Regions from separate parts of the Peribacillus sp. FSL E2-0159 genome, predicted to be linked through region 3. Evidence: a T-box and tRNA genes for the amino acid it is inferred to sense, from the RefSeq annotation. Region 3 holds a T-box; the other regions hold tRNA genes.
The links. A T-box is a leader RNA that pairs with one kind of tRNA and senses whether it is charged. The one in region 3 lies ahead of pheS (phenylalanine--tRNA ligase subunit alpha), so its partner is inferred to be a tRNA-Phe.
Positions count from the first base shown of each region.

Region 1: it has a tRNA-Phe gene. The T-box ahead of pheS (phenylalanine--tRNA ligase subunit alpha) is inferred to sense a tRNA for this amino acid. The anticodon was not compared.
Region 2: it has a tRNA-Phe gene. The T-box ahead of pheS (phenylalanine--tRNA ligase subunit alpha) is inferred to sense a tRNA for this amino acid. The anticodon was not compared.

Region 1 is NZ_CP152053.1:812,059-814,284, forward strand. It holds rRNA gene NYE63_RS03980 (23S ribosomal RNA) at 1-409, shown strand, start outside; rRNA gene rrf (5S ribosomal RNA) at 528-643, shown strand; tRNA gene NYE63_RS03990 (tRNA-Asn) at 653-727, shown strand; tRNA gene NYE63_RS03995 (tRNA-Ser) at 733-824, shown strand; tRNA gene NYE63_RS04000 (tRNA-Glu) at 835-909, shown strand; tRNA gene NYE63_RS04005 (tRNA-Val) at 925-1,000, shown strand; tRNA gene NYE63_RS04010 (tRNA-Met) at 1,104-1,177, shown strand; tRNA gene NYE63_RS04015 (tRNA-Asp) at 1,183-1,258, shown strand; tRNA gene NYE63_RS04020 (tRNA-Phe) at 1,271-1,346, shown strand; tRNA gene NYE63_RS04025 (tRNA-Thr) at 1,354-1,429, shown strand; tRNA gene NYE63_RS04030 (tRNA-Tyr) at 1,446-1,529, shown strand; tRNA gene NYE63_RS04035 (tRNA-Trp) at 1,540-1,613, shown strand; tRNA gene NYE63_RS04040 (tRNA-His) at 1,631-1,706, shown strand; tRNA gene NYE63_RS04045 (tRNA-Gln) at 1,742-1,816, shown strand; tRNA gene NYE63_RS04050 (tRNA-Gly) at 1,820-1,894, shown strand; tRNA gene NYE63_RS04055 (tRNA-Cys) at 1,903-1,976, shown strand; tRNA gene NYE63_RS04060 (tRNA-Leu) at 1,985-2,065, shown strand.
Region 2 is NZ_CP152053.1:5,235,356-5,237,581, reverse strand. It holds rRNA gene rrf (5S ribosomal RNA) at 1-24, shown strand, start outside; tRNA gene NYE63_RS25655 (tRNA-Val) at 36-111, shown strand; tRNA gene NYE63_RS25650 (tRNA-Thr) at 123-198, shown strand; tRNA gene NYE63_RS25645 (tRNA-Lys) at 219-294, shown strand; tRNA gene NYE63_RS25640 (tRNA-Leu) at 303-384, shown strand; tRNA gene NYE63_RS25635 (tRNA-Gly) at 393-467, shown strand; tRNA gene NYE63_RS25630 (tRNA-Leu) at 480-568, shown strand; tRNA gene NYE63_RS25625 (tRNA-Arg) at 578-654, shown strand; tRNA gene NYE63_RS25620 (tRNA-Pro) at 666-742, shown strand; tRNA gene NYE63_RS25615 (tRNA-Ala) at 760-835, shown strand; tRNA gene NYE63_RS25610 (tRNA-Met) at 864-940, shown strand; tRNA gene NYE63_RS25605 (tRNA-Ile) at 951-1,027, shown strand; tRNA gene NYE63_RS25600 (tRNA-Ser) at 1,050-1,142, shown strand; tRNA gene NYE63_RS25595 (tRNA-Met) at 1,246-1,319, shown strand; tRNA gene NYE63_RS25590 (tRNA-Asp) at 1,326-1,401, shown strand; tRNA gene NYE63_RS25585 (tRNA-Phe) at 1,424-1,499, shown strand; tRNA gene NYE63_RS25580 (tRNA-His) at 1,517-1,592, shown strand; tRNA gene NYE63_RS25575 (tRNA-Gly) at 1,597-1,670, shown strand; tRNA gene NYE63_RS25570 (tRNA-Ile) at 1,676-1,752, shown strand; tRNA gene NYE63_RS25565 (tRNA-Asn) at 1,765-1,839, shown strand; tRNA gene NYE63_RS25560 (tRNA-Ser) at 1,841-1,931, shown strand; tRNA gene NYE63_RS25555 (tRNA-Glu) at 1,935-2,006, shown strand; gene NYE63_RS25550 (TraR/DksA C4-type zinc finger protein) at 2,048-2,226, opposite strand, start outside.
Region 3 is NZ_CP152053.1:4,223,916-4,226,141, reverse strand. It holds gene NYE63_RS20620 (RNA methyltransferase) at 1-758, shown strand, start outside; T-box leader at 803-1,044, shown strand; gene pheS (phenylalanine--tRNA ligase subunit alpha) at 1,103-2,143, shown strand; gene pheT (phenylalanine--tRNA ligase subunit beta) at 2,172-2,226, shown strand, end outside.

The DNA.
Region 1 (2,226 bases), 2.4 Mb from region 3:
TTTGGCACCTCGATGTCGGCTCATCGCATCCTGGGGCTGTAGTCGGTCCCAAGGGTTGGGCTGTTCGCCCATTAAAGCGGTACGCGAGCTGGGTTCAGAACGTCGTGAGACAGTTCGGTCCCTATCCGTCGCGGGCGCAGGAAATTTGAGAGGAGCTGTCCTTAGTACGAGAGGACCGGGATGGACGCACCGCTGGTGTACCAGTTGTCTTGCCAAAGGCATAGCTGGGTAGCTACGTGCGGACGGGATAAGTGCTGAAAGCATCTAAGCATGAAGCCCCCCTCAAGATGAGATTTCCCATGGCGCAAGCTAGTAAGATCCCTGAAAGATGATCAGGTTGATAGGTCAGAGGTGGAAGCGTGGCGACATGTGGAGCTGACTGATACTAATAGATCGAGGACTTAACCAACGCTTTAAAAAAATGAAATACCTTCTTATTATCTAGTTTTGAAGGAATGAAAATTTCTTCTTGCATTTTCTCAAAAAGACGTTATAATAATATATGTCTTGAAAAAATGTAAACATTGTTTGGTGACGATAGCGAAGAGGTCACACCCGTTCCCATTCCGAACACGGCAGTTAAGCTCTTCAGCGCCGATGGTAGTTGGGGGTTTCCCCCTGTGAGAGTAGGACGTCGCCAAGCTGATATTGTTCCGCAGTAGCTCAGTGGTAGAGCATTCGGCTGTTAACCGAACGGTCGTAGGTTCGAGTCCTACCTGCGGAGCCATTATTGGAGAGCTGTCCGAGTGGCCGAAGGAGCACGATTGGAAATCGTGTAGACGGGTAACCCTGTCTCAAGGGTTCAAATCCCTTGCTCTCCGCCATTTTATACCTGGCCCGTTGGTCAAGCGGTTAAGACACCGCCCTTTCACGGCGGTAACACGGGTTCGAATCCCGTACGGGTCACCATTTAGACAACATATTGGAGGATTAGCTCAGCTGGGAGAGCATCTGCCTTACAAGCAGAGGGTCGGCGGTTCGATCCCGTCATCCTCCACCATTTTTCAATAAGATCAGGTTGTTTCTCTTTAACGGATTGATTACTCAACTCATTGAAACGCTCAACACGAAAACTTGATGCATAATAGCAACATTATTACCGTCGCGGGGTGGAGCAGTCCGGTAGCTCGTCGGGCTCATAACCCGAAGGTCGCAGGTTCAAATCCTGTCCCCGCAATCTATGGTCCCGTGGTGTAGCGGTTAACATGCCTGCCTGTCACGCAGGAGATCGCGGGTTCGATTCCCGTCGGGACCGCCATTTTTATTGTTTGGCTCAGTAGCTCAGTCGGTAGAGCAAAGGACTGAAAATCCTTGTGTCGGCGGTTCGATTCCGTCCTGAGCCACCATAGTAGTGCCGGTGTAGCTCAACTGGTAGAGCAACTGACTTGTAATCAGTAGGTTGGGGGTTCAAGTCCTCTTGCCGGCACCATGTTTCATCCATATGCGGAGGGGTAGCGAAGTGGCTAAACGCGGCGGACTGTAAATCCGCTCCTTCGGGTTCGGCAGTTCGAATCTGCCCCCCTCCACCATTTTTCTTACAGGGGTATAGTTTAAAGGTAGAACAGAGGTCTCCAAAACCTCCAGTGTGGGTTCGAGTCCTACTACCCCTGCCAATTTCAATCCTATAATGGCGGTTGTGGCGAAGTGGTTAACGCACCTGATTGTGGTTCAGGCATTCGTGGGTTCGATTCCCATCAGTCGCCCCATTTAATAAAACATGATATAATGATTACAACGTTAATGGGCTATAGCCAAGCGGTAAGGCAACGGATTTTGATTCCGTCATGCGAAGGTTCGATCCCTTCTAGCCCAGCCATATGCGAAAGTAGTTCAGTGGTAGAATACAACCTTGCCAAGGTTGGGGTCGCGGGTTCGAATCCCGTCTTTCGCTCCAAAAACGTTGGCGGCATAGCCAAGCGGTAAGGCAGAGGTCTGCAAAACCTTTACCACCGGTTCGATTCCGGTTGCCGCCTCCAACAAACATGCCGGTGTGGCGGAATTGGCAGACGCGCACGACTCAAAATCGTGTTCCTCTGGAGTGCCGGTTCGACCCCGGCCACCGGTATCAAAAGAAGTTGCCTTAAATTCGGTGACGTCAGCGTTCTCTACTTCGGTAGGGAACGTTTTTTATTTGCGTAAATTACGCGACTCGACGTAAATTATCGTGCGCAGTCAATCGTGTGCGTAGTATCGCTAACTAATCGGAATGAGGCGATATTTATGGCA
Region 2 (2,226 bases), 1.0 Mb from region 3:
TGTGAGAGTAGGACGTCGCCAAGCAGGTTTTATATGGAGGATTAGCTCAGCTGGGAGAGCATCTGCCTTACAAGCAGAGGGTCGGCGGTTCGATCCCGTCATCCTCCACCATTTTTACACCTGCCGGTGTAGCTCAACTGGTAGAGCAACTGACTTGTAATCAGTAGGTTGGGGGTTCAAGTCCTCTTGCCGGCACCATTTAAATTTAGTACAAGCACGAGCCATTAGCTCAGTTGGTAGAGCATCTGACTTTTAATCAGAGGGTCGAAGGTTCGAATCCTTCATGGCTCACCATTTTATATGCGGGTGTGGCGGAATTGGCAGACGCACCAGACTTAGGATCTGGCGCCGCAAGGCGTGGGGGTTCAAGTCCCTTCACCCGCATCTTTCATGCGGAAGTAGTTCAGTGGTAGAATACAACCTTGCCAAGGTTGGGGTCGCGGGTTCGAATCCCGTCTTCCGCTCCACTTTTCGTATGTGCCGGGGTGGCGGAACTGGCAGACGCACAGGACTTAAAATCCTGCGGTAGGTGACTACCGTACCGGTTCGATTCCGGTCCTCGGCACCATCATAATATGCGCCCGTAGCTCAATTGGATAGAGCATCTGACTACGAATCAGAAGGTTGTAGGTTCGACTCCCGCCGGGCGCACCATGTTTTTATTGCGGGAAGTAGCTCAGCTTGGTAGAGCACTTGGTTTGGGACCAAGGGGTCGCAGGTTCGAATCCTGTCTTCCCGACCACGTGATTTTTAATGAATGGGGCCTTAGCTCAGCTGGGAGAGCGCCTGCCTTGCACGCAGGAGGTCAGCGGTTCGATCCCGCTAGGCTCCACCATTTTTCAATCAGATACTTATATTATATTGGCGGTGTAGCTCAGCTGGCTAGAGCGTACGGTTCATACCCGTGAGGTCGGGGGTTCGATCCCCTCCGCCGCTACCAATAAATATAAGGACCTTTAGCTCAGCTGGTTAGAGCAGACGGCTCATAACCGTCCGGTCGTAGGTTCGAGTCCTACAAGGTCCACCATATTCATTTTTTTAAAAGCCGTGGAGGTATACCCAAGTTCGGCTGAAGGGATCGGTCTTGAAAACCGACAGGGGAGTCAAATCCCGCGGGGGTTCGAATCCCTCTACCTCCTCCATTTTTTTAAAAGCAGCAAGTTGTTTTGAAACCAGCCTTACATAAAGGAAGCGGACGAAACAATATACACGAAAACTTGATGCGAATCGTTTCATTATTACCGTCGCGGGGTGGAGCAGTCCGGTAGCTCGTCGGGCTCATAACCCGAAGGTCGCAGGTTCAAATCCTGTCCCCGCAATTATTAGGTCCCGTGGTGTAGCGGTTAACATGCCTGCCTGTCACGCAGGAGATCGCGGGTTCGATTCCCGTCGGGACCGCCATTCTTTAAATTTAATACATAGTGGCTCAGTAGCTCAGTCGGTAGAGCAAAGGACTGAAAATCCTTGTGTCGGCGGTTCGATTCCGTCCTGAGCCACCATATTTTAAAAAATTACGGCGATTGTGGCGAAGTGGTTAACGCACCTGATTGTGGTTCAGGCATTCGTGGGTTCGATTCCCATCAGTCGCCCCATTTCGCGGGTGTAGTTTAGTGGTAAAACCTCAGCCTTCCAAGCTGATGATGAGGGTTCGATTCCCTTCACCCGCTCCAAATATGGGCCTATAGCTCAGCTGGTTAGAGCGCACGCCTGATAAGCGTGAGGTCGATGGTTCGAGTCCATTTAGGCCCACCATATTCATATTGTTCCGCAGTAGCTCAGTGGTAGAGCATTCGGCTGTTAACCGAACGGTCGTAGGTTCGAGTCCTACCTGCGGAGCCATGGGGAAGTACTCAAGAGGCTGAAGAGGCGCCCCTGCTAAGGGTGTAGGTCGCGCGAGCGGCGCGAGGGTTCAAATCCCTCCTTCTCCGCCAGTTGGCCCGTTGGTCAAGCGGTTAAGACACCGCCCTTTCACGGCGGTAACACGGGTTCGAATCCCGTACGGGTCATAACAAAAAGGGAAGCATACATTCATGTATGCTTCTTTTTTTCATTTCTTTTCATTGATATAACTATCTTTTTGCTTATAGGGAATGTCTCCAAGATTGGATTCTATATTTTCTTCTTCCAGTGTATCTTCATATTCCTTTTGCTTTTTGCTCGGTATATCCACTCTATTTTTTCCTTCGATATCATTTGCGGCAAATCCTTCATACTCTTCAGGAAATC
Region 3 (2,226 bases):
TGAAATATATCGAATCCGTAAAAAACCCTCAAGTTAAGCAATGGAAAAAACTTTTGACGAAAAAAGAACGAGATAAAACAGGTAAATATTTAGTCGAGGGTTTTCATCTAGTTGAAGAAGCCCTAAAAGAAGAAATCGTCTTGGAAGTTATCATCAATGAAGAAACTGAAATGCCTGCACATTTTAAGGTGGAAGGCACAGAACTCATATATGTGAAAAATGATATTATGAAGGCGATTTGCGATACCGAAGCCCCGCAGGGAATTGCCGCGGTTTGTGAACAGAAATCAACGAGCATGGCGTCCATCAATCCAAATAAACTATTGTTGATCGATGCCGTCCAAGATCCGGGGAATATTGGAACGATGATCAGGACAGCGGATGCAGCTGGAATCGATGCGGTCATACTTGGCGAAGGGTGTGCTGACTTGTATAATCCCAAAGTGGTCCGTTCGACGCAAGGGAGCCTCTTCCATATGCCTGTCATTAAAGGGAACCTTTCCGAAATCATCGATGAGCTGAAGCAAAGCGGCACACCGGTTTATGGCACGGCATTAGAAGGCGCATCACCATTTGAAGAAGTGGAAAAGTCTTCCCGTTTTGCCCTGCTGGTTGGTAATGAAGGCCAAGGAGTATCGAAGGAATTACTGGAGAAAACGACTAAAAACCTTTATATTCCCATCTACGGAAAAAGCGAATCATTGAATGTGGGGATCGCTGCCGGGATTTTAATGTACCATTTACGAAAATCGATTTGAAACGGCCGAAGAATTATAATATAATAAAACAGAATTTTATAATGAAAACAACGATGACAAAGAGTAGTAGCTTAAGTTAACCATATCCAGGGAAAAAATGCCTTGACTGAAAGCATTTTTATGGCACTGCTTAAGGGAATTCACCTTTCGAGTTGGCATTGGGAAGACAGGATGTCCGAAAAATGTTCCGGTGAAGAGCCGTTATTTTTAATGAAGTGAGTGCATAAGTTTTTTTGTTTGTGCACTAATAAGGGTGGTACCGCGATACATAAACCTCGTCCCTTTAGGGATCGGGGTTTTTTTGTGTTCATTTTTACAAAAGGAAAATAAAGGAGGAAGACATGATGCAGGAACGATTACTAGAACTGCAGGAAGAAGCGTTGCAAAAAGTTGCCGCCGCTTCCGAATTAAAAGAACTGAATGATGTCCGTGTTGCTTATTTAGGGAAAAAAGGGCCAATCACAGAGGTATTGCGCGGCATGGGTAAATTATCTGCCGAAGAACGCCCGAAAATCGGGGCACTAGCCAATGATGTACGGGAAGCGATCGCAACAAAGATCGAGGAGAAACAAAAAGCACTTGAAACTGCGGCAGTCAATGCAAAGCTAGCAACTGAAACGATTGACGTCACACTTCCAGGACGTCCGATAAACAAGGGAAATCTTCACCCATTAACACGTGTCGTGGAAGAAATCGAAGACTTATTCATCGGTATGGGTTATACCGTTGCGGAAGGTCCTGAAGTCGAAAGTGACTACTACAACTTCGAGGCACTTAACTTGCCAAAAAGCCATCCGGCACGTGATATGCAGGATTCCTTCTACATCACGGATGAAATCCTTATGCGTACGCACACTTCACCTGTTCAAGCCAGAACGATGGAAAAACATAAAGGTCAAGGTCCTGTTAAAATCATTTGCCCAGGAAAAGTATATCGCCGTGATAACGATGATGCGACACACTCTCATCAATTCCAGCAAATTGAGGGCTTGGTCATCGATGAGAACATCAGCATGAGCGACCTGAAAGGAACGCTTGACGTATTTGCGAAAAAAGTATTCGGGCAAGACCGTGAAATCCGTCTTCGTCCAAGTTTCTTCCCATTTACGGAGCCTTCCGTCGAAGTGGATATTTCTTGTAAAATCTGCGGTGGTAAAGGCTGCAGCGTATGTAAGCAAACAGGCTGGATCGAAGTGCTTGGCGGCGGGATCGTTCATCCGAATGTCCTTGAAATGGCTGGCTTCGATTCCAAGAAATACTCTGGATTCGCATTTGGAATCGGCGTGGAACGGATTGCCATGTTGAAATACGGTGTGGACGATATCCGTCATTTCTATACGAATGATGTTCGATTCTTAAAACAATTCAACCATCACGAAGCATAAATTTTTATTTTAAAAAGGAGGACCTACCATGTTTGTGTCATATAAATGGTTACAAGATTATGTTGACCTTTCAGGCATCAATG